One region of the Actinomadura verrucosospora genome, then DNA from elsewhere that is predicted to be linked to it. Evidence: riboswitches for the same ligand, from Rfam matches in the RefSeq annotation. Region 1 holds a riboswitch; the other holds the start of a gene.

Region 1 (6,631 bases):
TGGCGACGGTCGCGGGCCCGCCGATGGGGCTCCTCCTTCTGGGCACGGGCTCCGGGTTCGCGCTCCTGACGGGGGCGGCCGCCGCACTCTGGGTGGTCGCCGGCGTCCTCTTCCTTCTCGTGCCCCGGTCCGGCGGGAGAAGCACGACCGCGCGTCCCCGCGACGTCCTCGCGGGCGTGCGGGCGGTGCTCGCCGATCGGGCGTTCCTTTACTTCGCGCTGCTGACCGCGCCCACAACGCTGCTCGCCACCCACATCATGACGGCCGTGCCCCTCCTCGGCTTCACGCCCGCGGTGGCGACGCTCAGCTTCTCCCTGCTGGCGATGGTCGCGGCGGCGGTCCAGCCCCTCGTCGCCGTCCGGCGCCGCGGCGAGCGGCCGTGGGTGCTGCGGACCGGCCTGCTGTGCGCCGCGGCCGGGTTCTTCGTCCTCGCGGCGCTGGACGGCACGCGACCCGGCCCGCTGATGCTCGCGGCCGTCCTCAACGGCGTCGCCAACGGCCTCGTCCAGCCCTCGGTCTTCCAGCGGACCGCCCGGCGCGCTCCGCCGGAGTGCTTCGGCTCCTACTACGGCGTACTGGCGTTCTGCGCCGGCATGTTCTCCTTCGCGGGCGACCTGGTGATCGGCCGCCTCTTCGACCTCGGCCCGGCGGGCGCGGCGTGGGCCCTCACCGGCGTCGGCGCCTGCGCGCTCCTGGCGGTGGCGTGCACCGCGGCGGACACCATGGCGGGCCCCGTGGCGGGCCCGGCCCGCGGCGAATAATCTTCGGGGGACGGGACGTCCGGGCGCGATTCCCGCGCGGGAGTTCGGCGTCCGCCGGGCAGTTCGGGAGGGACCACATGGACGCGGTCGACCAGGCGATCCTGCGGCGCCTGCAGCGGGACGGGCGGCAGACCAACCGCGAGCTGGCGGAGGCGGTGGGGATCGCGCCGTCCACGGCCCTGGAGCGGACGCGGGCGCTGCGCTCGCGGGGCGTCATCACCGGGTTCCACGCGGCGGCCGACCTGGAGCGGCTGGGACGCGGCGTGCAGGCGCTGATCTCGATCAGGATCCGGCCGCAGTCGCGCGAGGCGATCGAGTCCGCGCGCGACAGCATGGCCTCGATGCCCGAGACGATCGGGGTCTTCGTCGTGACCGGGAACGAGGACCTGCTCGTCCACGTGGCGGTGCCGAGCACCGCGTACCTGCGCGACTTCGTCCTCGACCGGCTGGCGCGCCGCAAGGAGTACGTGGACGTCCGCACGATCGTCGTGTACGACTACGTGCAGCCGGTCGAGCAGTCCGAACTTCCGTCGGACCACCGGCCTGAAGGCCGAACGCCCTACAGCTGAGGTATGCAGTTCTCCGTGAGCGGCGAAGGAATGACGGCCTCGGTCGTTTGAAGCGAACGAATGACGGTCCTAAGGTCTGAGTTCCGCATGTTCGCCTAGCTTCGGCGGCATGGACCGATGGAACAACACATCCGGTGTGCTGCTGGTGCTCGCCGCCGGCGTGCTCTGGGGAACGGTCGGGCCGGCGCAGGTGCTGGCGGGTCCGTCCGCGGACCCGGTCGCGGTCGGCGGCGCCCGGATCCTCTCGGGCGGGCTCGTCCTGGCCGTCCTCGTACTCGTGGCGGACCGCCGCGCGTTCCTGGCGCTGACCAGGCGCACCTGGCCGCCCCTCGCGGCGGCCTCGGCGGCGACCGGCGTCTTCCAGGCGTCGTTCTTCAGCGCGGTCGACCGGACCGGCGCGGCCGTCGCGACCGCCGTCGTGTTCGGGCTCGCGCCCGTCTCCACCGGCCTCTGCGAGCGGCTCGTCCTGGGCGCCCGGCTCGGCCGCCGCTGGTGGGCCGGGACGGCCTGCGCGGTCGGCGGCGTGGCGCTGCTGATGGTGCCGGGGGAGGCCGTCCACGCGGACCCCGCCGGGATCGCGCTGAGCCTGGCCGGCGGCACGTGCTTCGGCGTCTACACGGTCTCGGCCAAGGTGCTGGTGTCGGCCGAGACGCGCACGGGTCACGGCGGCGGGATGCGAGGGGCCGGGATGGCCGGAGCGGTGTCGGTGACGCTCCTGGCCGGGGGAGCGGCCCTGCTTCCCTGGACGCTGCCGGAACTGCCCGCCCTCGCCGCGCCGCGCTCGGCGGCCCTGGTGGCCTGGCTCGGGATCGCCGCCACCGCCGCCGCGTACATGTTCTTCGTCACCGGCCTCGGCCGGGTGACGGCCGCGACCGCCGGGACGCTCAGCCTCGCCGAGCCGCTCGTCGCCGCCGGCCTGGCCGTGGCCGTCCTCGGCGAGCGCATGTCGGCGCCGGTCGCGGCGGGGTCGCTGCTGCTGCTGGGCGGGCTGTTCCTGGTCTCGGTCCCCGCACGCGCGCCCCGCCGGCGCGGGCCGGCCCGGTATGATGGCGCCCACGCGACTGGCGCAGTCAAGGTGGAGACGACCACCGGGGAGCGAAAGTAGTCCGCACACCGCGCGCCTGGGTGTACGGGTCCCCTTCGCCGGGGTGCCCGAAGCCCCGGCGCGAGCAGCGCGGAGGCTCACGATGCACGAACCGGCCGTACCCCATCTGCAGGGCCAGGACCCCGAGATCGCCGCGCTGGTGGAGGCCGAGGCCCGCCGCCAGTACGAGAAGATCCGCCTGATCGCCTCGGAGAACTACGTCTCGGAGGCGGTGCTGGAGGCCGCCGGCACGGTCCTGACCAACAAGTACTCCGAGGGCTACGCGGGCAAGCGCTACTACGAGGGCCAGCAGAACGTCGACCCCATCGAGCTGCTCGCCATCGAGCGGGCGAAGGGCGTGTTCGGCGCCGAGCACGCCAACGTCCAGCCCTACTCGGGCTCGCCCGCCAACCTCGCCGTCTACATGGCGTTCCTGGAGCCCGGCGACCCGGTCATGGGCCTGTCGCTGCCGATGGGCGGCCACCTGACGCACGGCTGGTCGGTTTCGGCCACCGGCAAGTGGTTCCGCCCCGTCCGCTACGACGTGCGCGCCGACACCGGCCGCGTCGACATGGACCAGGTGCGCGACCTCGCCCTCAAGGAGCGGCCGAAGCTGATCTGGTGCGGCGGCACCGCGGTCCCGCGGACGATCGACTTCCCGGCGTTCGCCGAGATCGCCCGGGAGGCCGGGGCGGTCCTGGCGGCCGACATCGCGCACATCGCGGGCCTGGTCGCCGGCGGCGCGCACCCGTCCCCGGTCGGGCACGCCGACGTCGTCACCACCACCACGCACAAGACGCTGCGCGGCCCCCGCGGCGCCATGATCCTGTCGACGGCGGAGCACGCGAAGGCGGTCGACAAGGCCGTCTTCCCGGGCCTGCAGGGCGGGCCGCACAACCACACGACGGCCGCGATCGCCGTCGCGCTGAAGGAGGCGGCGCAGCCGGACTTCGCCGGGTACGCGCGGCAGGTGGTCGCGAACGCCAAGGCGCTGGCCGCCGCGCTGCTGGACCGCGGCTACGACCTGATCTCCGGGGGCACCGACAACCACCTCATCCTCATCGACCTGACCGGCAAGGGCGTCGCGGGCAAGCCCGCCGCGCAGGCCCTCGACCGCGCCGGCATCGAGCTGAACTACAACGCCGTCCCGTTCGACCCGCGCAAGCCCTTCGACCCGTCCGGGCTGCGGCTCGGCACCGCCGCGATCACCACCCGGGGGATCGGCGAGGAGCACATGCCGCAGCTCGCCGCATGGATCGACGAGGTCGTGCAGGCCGCCGCCAAGCAGGACGAGGCGGTGCTGGACCGGGTCGCCGGGCAGGTTCGCGACCTGCTCGCGTCGTTCCCGATGCCCGGCTGGCGGTCCGCGCCCTGACGCTCAGCGCGGGCGCAGCAGAGTGATCATGCGCCAGGCCCCGGGGTCGGCGAGGGGCACCGCCCCCTCGCCGACCCCGAAGTCGCCGTACTGCGCGACCGCCTCCAGCCCGCCGGCGAGGCGGATCGCGGCGTCCAGCTCGGTGGCGGTCCAGAACCGGTAGGGCACGACGTCGCGCACGACCCGCGGCTCCGCGCCCTGCCCGGTGATGGTCATCGTGACGCGGTCGTCGGCGATCTGGGTGACCGGGTCCAGCCGGTCGGACGGCTCGCCCCAGCGCACGCTCGCCCGGACGCCGTCCCGCTCGACCGTCCAGCCGGTGGTGACGCTCGGGTCGTCGCCCAGCCGGTCGCGGGGATGCGACATCTCGACGACGTAGAGGCCGCCGGGGGACAGGTGCGCGGCGGCGCACCGCAGGTGCGCCACGAACGCGTCCAGCGTCATGAGGTGGGACGTGGAGTCCAGCATGGTCGCGACGAGGTCGAACCGGCGGCCCAGCGCGAACCGCGTCATGTCGCCCTCGACGACCTCCAGCCCGACGCCGGCGCGTTCGGCCTCGCGGGCCGCGTAGGCGCACATGCGCGGGTTCAGGTCGAGCGCCGTCGCCGCCAGCCCGCGGCGGGCGAGCTCGCGGGCGTGCTCGGCGGGCCCGGCGGCGAGCTCCAGCGCCGTGGCGGGGGCGAGGCCCTGCTCGGCGCACCAGCCGAGCAGGACGTCCACCTCGGCCGGCACGTCGCGGAACGAGCACGCCAGCTCGTAGGCCCAGGGATCGTCATATACGCCGCTCACCCGCCCATCCTGCCAGCGCCCCCGGCTCGGCGGGACGGCCGTCCAGCCGCAGCCTGATCTCCACGATCGCGGCGTCCCCGGTGCGCCGCGTCCGCCCGCCGAGCGAGGTCAGCAGCCGCCGCATCCGGGCGTTCTCGCTCAGCGCGGTCGCCCGCACCTCCACCAGGCCGCGGTCCCGGGCCAGCGCGAGCAGCAGCCCGGCGAGGCCGCGGCCGAGCCCGCGGCCCTGCCAGGCGTCCTCGACCAGGAACGCGACCTCCGCCGCGCCCGGGTCGCGGACGAGGACCAGGTGCGCCAGCGCCAGCAGCGACCCGTCCGGGCCCTCGGCGACCAGCGTCAGGCCCCGCGCGGGATCGCAGAACCCCTCGAACGACCGGCGCGGCGGGTACGGCTTGGGGCTGAAGTAGCGCATCCGGCGGCTGTCCAGCGAGCAGCGCTCGTGCAGCGCCCGCACGGCGTCGCCGTCGCGCGGCTCGACCGGCCGGACGACCACCTGCGTCCCGTCGCGCAGCGCGATCCGCCGGGACGCCGACGGGCGCGGCGCCGCCGGGAGCGCGGCCCGCACCAGCGCGTCGGCCCGCGCCGCCTCCGTCGCGGTGAACGGCAGCCCGGCGCGCCGGAGCCGGACCGAGCGTCCGCGAACCGGGTCGAGGAGGTCGCGGTGGTCGGGGTCCTCGTCGCCGGGGGCGTCCCAGCGTGCCTCGTCGGCGCGCAGCAGCTCGCCGAGGATCTCGGGCACCGCGTGCGGCTCGGCCCGGAGCCGGGCCGCCAGGGCGAGGGCGCGGGTCGGCTCGTCCACCAGCTCGTGGGGGCGCGCGGGGAGGACGGCGGTGCGGGTGCCGCCCGCCGCGCCCAGCGCCTCGGCGAGGGCGCGGGCGTCCGGGCCGCCGCGCGGGACGTCGACGATGAACTCGTCGACCACCCCGTCGGCGTCGAGCTGGACCGACAGCCCGAGGATGTTGGCGCCGCGCTGGGCCAGCGCGGCCGTGAGGGAGGCGAGGCGGCCGGGACGGTCCTCGATCTCGGTGCGGATGCGCAGCAGCGGCATGGGAGGTTCCCTCCGGGGGCCGGGTGCCCCGTTCGTGTCCGGTGCGGTCGCCGACAAGGGTCGCCGACGCGTGTTACGCGGCCGCTACGTCATCGTGTGCCAGGGGTTTCACATTCCGGACGGGGGTTGAGCCGCCCGCTCCGAGCGCCTAGCGTGCGGTGAGTGATCGACCCCGTGACCGGTGAGCGCGTCAACGACCGACCGCGGCGCGGCCCGTCCCCGACGAGGCTCCCGCTGCTCCTCCCCGGTTCGCTCAGCGAGGAGCAGCGAGCCGTCTACGAGGCGGTGACGGGCGGGCCCCGCGCCGGCGACCGCAATCCCCCCTTCGCCCTGGCCGACGACATCGGGCGCCTGCAGGGCCCGTTCAACGCGATGCTCTACAGCCCTCCCGTCGGGCTGCCGCTGCAGGACCTCGGCGCCGCGCTGCGCTTCCGCACCGGGTTCACTAAGCGCGAGCGCGAGATCGCGACCCTCGTCGTGGCGGCGCACCTGCGCTCCGACTTCGAGTGGTACGCCCACGAGCGGATCGGGCGCCGGCAGGGGCTCGCCGACGAGGAGACGGACGCGTTGCGCGAGGGCCGTGCGCCGATGCTCGCCGACGTCCGCGAGCGCGTCGTGTACGAGGCGGCGCGCCAGCTCGTGGCCGAGGGCGACCTCGCCGACGCCGTCTACACCGAGGCGGTGGCCACCCTCGGCCGCACGGCCCTCGTCGAGCTGGTCACGCTCGTCGGCTACTACCAGGCGCTCGCGCTGCAGTTGCGGGTGTTCCGCGTCGGCGTCCCCGACGGGGAGGCCGCGCCCGAGTGGCCCGCCGCGGGGGACGGGTATGAGTGAGGTGCTGCGCACCGTCCGGCTCGTGCTGCACCCGGTGTCGATGCGCGACCACGGAGCCCTGCTGACGCACTGGACGGGGCCCCTCGTCCGCCGCCACCTGTTCGACGACCGGGTGGTCACGCCCGTGCAGGTCAGCGAGATCATCGAGGCCAGCGAGCGGGACTTCGCCAC
Region 2 (6,631 bases), on a different contig from region 1:
CCGCCGACGACGCGCCCCGCGCCTCGATGATCGCGGCGCCGCGCTTGGCGACGGTCGGGATGAAGGTGTTCTCCAGCCAGTCCTGGTCGTTCACCGTCTCGGCGGCGTTCCTGCCGGCGATCTCGGCGTGGAACAGGTCCGGGTACTGCGTGGCGGAGTGGTTGCCCCAGATCGTCATCCTGCGGATGTCGGAGACCGAGGCGCCCGTCTTCTTCGCCAGCTGCGCGAGGGCGCGGTTGTGGTCCAGGCGCGTCATCGCGGTGAACCGCTGGGCCGGGACGTCCGGCGCGTGCTGCTGCGCGATCAGCGCGTTGGTGTTGGCCGGGTTGCCGACCACGAGGACCCTGACGTCGTCGGCGGCGCCGGCGTTGATCGCCTCGCCCTGCGGCTTGAAGATGCCGCCGTTGGCCTCCAGCAGGTCGCCGCGCTCCATGCCCTTCGTGCGCGGGCGCGCGCCGACCAGCAGCGCCACGTTCGTCCCCTCGAACGCCCGGCCGGCGTCGTCGAAGATGTCGATGCCGGACAGCAGCGGGAACGCGCAGTCGTCCAGTTCCATCGCGGTGCCCTCCGCGGCCTTCACCGCCTGCGGGATCTCCAGCAGGCGCAGGCGTACGGGCACGTCCGCGCCGAGGAGGTGCCCGGACGCGATGCGGAACAGCAGCGCGTAGCCGATCTGGCCCGCGGCGCCGGTAACGGTAACGGTGACTGGGGTGCGAGTCATGCGTCCTTCTCCTGCTGTGACCTGACGGGGCTCAGGCGGCCATCCTTGGGAACCCGACCGCCCGAGAGGCCTCCCGCCCGCACTCCGTCGCGCGGGTTCTCTCGCCGTCGAGATAGTTGCGGTGCCAGGCTATCGCGCACGTCCCGCCCGCCACCGCGCAGGTGCGCCTCCCGGCACGCCCCCCGCCCCGAACAGGCGGAAGGCCGCCCCGGACGGATCCGGAACGGCCTTCACCCCGCGTGCGCGGGGGGCGACCGGCGAGACGCTAGCCGCCGATCTTCTTCTGGAGGTTGGTGTCGAGCGCCTCCAGGAAGCCCTGCGTGGTCAGCCAGGGGGTCTCCCCGCCGACGAGCAGGGCGAGGTCCTTGGTCATCTGGCCGCTCTCGACGGTCTCGATGCAGACCTGCTCCAGCTTGCGGGCGAAGTCGATGACCTCGGGCTGGTCGTCGAGCTTGCCGCGGTGCTCCAGCCCGCGCGTCCAGGCGAAGATCGACGCGATCGGGTTGGTCGACGTCGGCTTGCCCTGCTGGTGCTGCCGGTAGTGCCGGGTCACCGTGCCGTGCGCGGCCTCGGCCTCGACGGTCCTGCCGTCGGGGGTCATGAGGACGGAGGTCATCAGGCCGAGGGAGCCGAAGCCCTGCGCGAGGGTGTCGGACTGGACGTCGCCGTCGTAGTTCTTGGCGGCCCAGACGAACCCGCCCTCCCACTTGAGCGCGGCCGCGACCATGTCGTCGATCAGGCGGTGCTCGTAGGTGAGGCCCTTGGCCTCGAACTCGGCCTTGAACTCGGTCTCGTAGATCTCCTGGAAGAGGTCCTTGAACCGGCCGTCGTAGGCCTTGAGGATCGTGTTCTTCGTCGACATGTACAGCGGCATCCCGCGGCTCAGCGCGTACCGCATGCTCGTCCGGGCGAAGTCGCGGATCGAGTCGTCGTAGTTGTACATGCCCATGGCCACGCCGCCGCCGGGGAACGAGGCGACCTCGAACTCCATCGGCTCGTCGCCGTTCTCGGGGGTGTAGGTGATCGTCACCTTGCCCGGGCCCGGCACGACGAAGTCGGTGGCCTTGTACTGGTCGCCGTGGGCGTGGCGGCCGATGATGATCGGCTTCGTCCAGCCGGGGACCAGGCGCGGGATGTTGGAGACAACGATCGGCTCACGGAAGATCACGCCGCCCAGGATGTTGCGGATCGTCCCGTTCGGGGACCGCCACATCTTCTTCAGGCCGAACTCCTCGACGCGCGCCTCGTCGGGGGTGATGGTCGCGCACTTCACACCGACGCCGTGCTCCAGGATGGCCTTGGCGGCGTCGACGGTGACCTGGTCGTCCGTGGCGTCACGGTGCTCGATCCCCAGGTCGTAGTACTTCAGGTCCACATCGAGGTAGGGCAGGATCAACTGGTCCTTGATGAATTTCCAGATGATCCGCGTCATTTCGTCGCCGTCGAGTTCGACGACCGGGCCCGCTACTTTGATCTTGGGCATGCTGTTGCTGTCCCTTTCCTACACCTGGCCAGCAGTCCTTGTAAGGCTCAACTGGCAAGGCTAGCCGAGGCGGTCATGAGGTCTAGACCTGGCCTTGCCCTGGGACCCGCCGCCTCCGGCCTGACCTGCGGCGACGCGCTAGCCCGGGGGCTCCTTGGCCGTCCGGGAGGAGCGCCCGGCGAGGAGCAGCCGCGCCCCGCGCACCATCATCGTGAACGCGATCAGCACGCCGAACGCGCCGGCGAGGACGAGCCCGGTCTTGTTCATCGGCGGGACGCTCAGCGACACGAACGCGACCATCTCGCCGAGGATCACGAGCGTCCAGCAGTCGACCGACCGGCTCCGGACGGCGAGCGGGCCGAGCTGCGACTCGGGCAGCAGAAGCCGGGCCAGCGCGCCGATGAGCAGCGCGGCGGCCATCAGGCCCGAGCCCTTGCGGAAGTAGTTGAAGGCGCACAGCGTGAGCCCCGCGCCGACGCCGCTGAGCACGAGGAGGTACGGCAGCCGCGCGAGCCAGTGCGGGGCGGCGCTCCTCCGACGCGGCGCCTTGCGCCTGCGCCGGTGCACCTGGGTGCTCATGGCCCTCACGGTATAGGCAATCGGGCCCCGGCACGACATCGCGCACCCCTCCGGCGGGAGCGGTCCGCGGGGGGACGCAGATGAGTCGGGGCGGAGACGCAAGCGAGGCGGCGGGGGGAGCGTCCGGTTTGTCACACGCCGCCGAAATGCGGATGGGACCTATGTGCTCAAGGTGATGGCCGAGAGCCCGGAATCCCCTGCGCCATCGGTCCTACTCGCCAGTAGGAGGGTGTGACGGCATGGCACCCGGGTAACCCGGCAGACAGGGGTCGCTAACTAGCTGGGAGGACTGCCGTGGAGGGGCCGTTCATGCGGATCGAGGACAGCGGGCTGGTGGTGCCGCTGCGCCCCGACGTGACGACGGTCGGGAGAGGGAGAGGAGTGGACATCCGCCTCGACGACCCGTCTGTGTCCCGTTTGCACGCAGAGATCGTCCGACGTGGCCCGTACGTCTACGTGGTGGACATGGGCCTGTCCCGCAACGGGACGCGCGTCAACGGCCGGCCGATCGCCCGCCGTGTGCTGGAGGACGGTGACGTCGTGAGCTTCGGCACGGCGCGCTGCCGCTTGGGGGGCATCCCCCGTGAGGAGGTCGACCCGGACGTCGAACTGCGGCGCGCCGTCGCGCCCGAGCTCACCCGCCGGGAGGTCGACGTGCTGACCTCGCTGTGCCGGCCCGCACTGTCCGACGAGGCGTTCGTGGCCCCGGCCACGGCGCGCGACATCGCCGGCGAGCTGGTCGTCACGGAGGCCGCGGTCAAGCAGCACCTGCTGCGCCTCTACCAGAAGTTCCGGATCCCCGAGGGCGCCAACCGGCGCACCCGGCTCGCCAACGAGGTCATCGCGATGGGCCTCGTCCGCCCGCTGCCGCCGGTGCACGTGCCCCAGCAGGGCCGTCCGCCGATGGACGGGCGCGTCCCCGGGGTGCGCGGCACCACCGAGACGCGCCGGCCGGGCGCCACCGGCCACGCGCACGGCCCGGGCCGTCCGGCGCACAGCACGGCCGCGGGACGGAGGGCCAGCTGATGTGAGACCCGCGGTCGCCCTCCCCGGCAGCGCGACAGGAGGGCGATCGCTCAGCCCCCGATGCGGCCGCGTAAGTGACGGCGCGGCCCAGGGACTCGCCGGCGGGGGCCGCCACCCAGGTGCTGGTGGCGGCCCCCGAAGCGTGCCTGTCCGCGGCCCGTGCCCGGCCGGCCCGGCGGGGCCGGCCGGTCGGGCTGGTGGTCAGACGGCCTGCCCTGTGGCCTGCTCGGCGGCCTCGACGACGTTCGCGAGGAGCATGGCGCGGGTCATCGGGCCGACACCGCCGGGGTTGGGCGCGACCCAGCCGGCGACGTCGCGGACGTCGGCGGCGACGTCCCCGGCGAGCTTGCCGTCCACGCGGGACACGCCCACGTCGAGGACGGCGGCGCCGGGCTTGACCATGTCGGCGGTGATGAGGCCGGGCACCCCGGCCGCGGCCACGACGATGTCGGCCTTGCGGGTGTGCTCGGCGAGGTCGCGGGTGGCGGTGTGGCAGAGGGTGACGGTCGCGTTCTCGGTGCGGCGGGTCAGCAGCAGGCCGAGGGAGCGGCCGACGGTGATGCCGCGGCCGACGACGGTGACCTCGGCCCCCTTCAGCGGGACGTCGAAGCGTCGCAGCAGCTCGACGATGCCCTTCGGCGTGCACGGCAGCGGGCCCGGCTGCATCAGGACGAGCCGGCCGAGGTTGACCGGATGCAGGCCGTCGGCGTCCTTGACGGGGTCGATGCGCTCCAGCACGCGCTGCTCGTCGAGGCCCTTCGGGAGCGGCAGCTGGACGATGTAGCCGGTGCAGGCGGGGTCGGCGTTCAGCTCGGCGACGGCGCGCTCCACCTCGTCCTGCGAGGCGGTGGCGGGCAGGTCGCGGCGGATGCTCTCGATGCCGACCTCGGCGCAGTCGCGGTGCTTCATGTTCACGTACGAGTGGCTGCCGGGGTCGTCGCCGACCAGGACGGTGCCGAGCCCGACGGAGACGCCGCGCTCGCGCAGCGCCTCGACGCGGACCTTGAGGTTCGAGCGGATCTCGGCGGCCGTGGCCTTGCCGTCCAGAATCTGTGCCGTCATGCGTTCCTCCGCGTGGATCTCGGCGGGACCGGGCCCCGGGCGCACAGCCCGGCCGGATGGGTCCCGTCCACCCAGGCGCGCGGTGTCCGGACTGTCGTTCGCTCCCCGGTGGTGATCCACCTTGACCGCGCCAGTCGCGTAGGCCCCCATGCTAACCGGCCGCCCGGAGACGGCGGGCCCCGCGGCTCCGTGGAGGAGGCCCCCCGCGAGTGGCTTGCGGAAAAGGGCGCCGAGTGGCTCTGCCGGAGGCCGCCCCCGGGGTCCTAGCGTGCTCCGCATGAACGAGGAATGGTTCGAGCGGCCCGTCCTGACCGGGCGGTACGTGCGGCTGGAGCCGCTGTCCGCCGAGCACGCCCCGGGCCTGTTCGAGGCGTCCAAGGACCCGGACCTGTGGACGTGGATGAGCCAGCGCCGGCCGGAGAGCGTCGCCGACATGCGCGCGCAGGTCGACCAGGCGCTGGCGGCCTGCGAGCGCGGGCTGCGCCTGCCCTGGGTCCAGATCGACGCGGTGACCGGGGAGGTCGCCGGGACGACGTCGTACTACGAGATCTCCCCGTCCGACCGCGGCCTGTGCATCGGCCACACGTGGATCGGGGCGCGGTGGCACCGGACGGGGCTCAACACCGAGGCGAAGCTGCTGCTCATGGGCCGCGCGTTCGCCGACCTGGGGGCGATCCGGGTCGGCTGGCACACGCACGTCAGCAACGAGCGGTCGCGCGCGGCGATCGAGCGGCTCGGGGCGGCGTTCGAGGGCGTCCACCGGAAGCACCGGATCCGCGCGGACGGCTCGATCCGCGACACCGCCGTCTACGCGATGACGGACGACGACTGGCCCGCCGCCGAACGCGCCCTGCGCGCGAGACTGCGCTGACGGCCGGTGGGCGGGGCGCTCAGTCCTCGGAGCGCTGGCGCCAGCCGATGAGGCGGTCGGTGCCGTGCCAGCCGAGCTGGGCGGCGAGCACCGCGGCCAGGAACGCGGCGACCAGCCCGATCACCTGGCGCGACTCCATCAGCAGCAAGTCGGCCTGGTAGACGACGCCGAGCATGAGGGACATCAGCAGATTCATCCTGCCTCCACCACGGAACGCCCGCGCCGGGGTCAAGGGAGGGTCACAGGGGGGCGCGGCAGCCTGAGGGTACCTGCCCGGCGGCCGTGTGTGGTCCCGCGCCGCGGAACGGGTCGCGCGAGGGCGCCGGGCGGGCCGCCGTCAGTGAATGATCGCGATGAAGATCAGACAGCAGATGATGTTGACCATCCAGCTGTTGTTCGTCATCCACTCCCGCGCGCGTGGCATGGCGCGCTCGGCGCGCCGGTGGAAGAGCAGCACGGCGAGCAGCGGCAGCGCCGCGACCAGGAGGGTGGCCCCGACGAAGACGGCGGCCTCCGCCGCGCCCTCGTGGTGCTGCTCCAGGTTGGCCCCCACCGTGAGCATAACGATGATGTCGGAGGGCATCAGGATGATCAGCAGCAGCCCGGTCTTGAACGCCCGGCCCGGCCCGGCGTTCATCAGCGAGCCGAGCCACTTGGGCGGTTCGATCGTGGCCCGTTTCACGTAGTTGCGCACGATGGCGGCCAGCAGCAGCGCGATCAGCACATACTGGACGATCTTGCCGACCGAGCTGTCGTCGGACGGCTTGCCGATGTCCACGCTGTTGCCCACCAGCGCGAAGATGCCCCGCGCGGCGGCGACGCCCGCGCTCGCCGAGATGGCCACGCCCGCCAGGAACGCCAGGGAGACCCGCACGGGCCTCGGGGTCGT

The links. A riboswitch is a leader RNA that binds a small molecule or an ion and turns the genes downstream of it on or off. The one in region 1 is predicted to bind ZMP and ZTP.
Region 2: it holds a riboswitch for ZMP and ZTP, as region 1 does, so the genes downstream of both, ABD944_RS15270 (bifunctional methylenetetrahydrofolate dehydrogenase/methenyltetrahydrofolate cyclohydrolase) here and ABD944_RS35285 (serine hydroxymethyltransferase) in region 1, are expected to answer to the same signal.

Annotation. Positions count from the first base shown of each region.
Region 1 covers NZ_BAABEV010000048.1:45,505-52,135, forward strand. The annotation lists gene ABD944_RS35270 (MFS transporter) at 1-761, shown strand, start outside; gene ABD944_RS35275 (Lrp/AsnC family transcriptional regulator) at 839-1,330, shown strand; partial or broken gene ABD944_RS42570 (DMT family transporter) at 1,440-2,273, shown strand; ZMP/ZTP riboswitch at 2,378-2,464, shown strand; gene ABD944_RS35285 (serine hydroxymethyltransferase) at 2,518-3,789, shown strand; gene ABD944_RS35290 (class I SAM-dependent methyltransferase) at 3,793-4,578, opposite strand; gene ABD944_RS35295 (GNAT family N-acetyltransferase) at 4,562-5,626, opposite strand; gene ABD944_RS35300 (carboxymuconolactone decarboxylase family protein) at 5,789-6,460, shown strand; gene ABD944_RS35305 (GNAT family N-acetyltransferase) at 6,453-6,631, shown strand, end outside.
Region 2 covers NZ_BAABEV010000011.1:135,042-141,672, reverse strand. The annotation lists gene ABD944_RS15290 (malate dehydrogenase) at 1-721, opposite strand, end outside; gene ABD944_RS15285 (NADP-dependent isocitrate dehydrogenase) at 987-2,204, opposite strand; gene ABD944_RS15280 (DUF3017 domain-containing protein) at 2,343-2,783, opposite strand; gene ABD944_RS15275 (FHA domain-containing protein) at 3,078-3,809, shown strand; gene ABD944_RS15270 (bifunctional methylenetetrahydrofolate dehydrogenase/methenyltetrahydrofolate cyclohydrolase) at 4,011-4,871, opposite strand; ZMP/ZTP riboswitch at 4,934-5,019, opposite strand; gene ABD944_RS15265 (GNAT family N-acetyltransferase) at 5,149-5,742, shown strand; gene ABD944_RS15260 (hypothetical protein) at 5,762-5,938, opposite strand; gene ABD944_RS15255 (GAP family protein) at 6,080-6,631, opposite strand, start outside.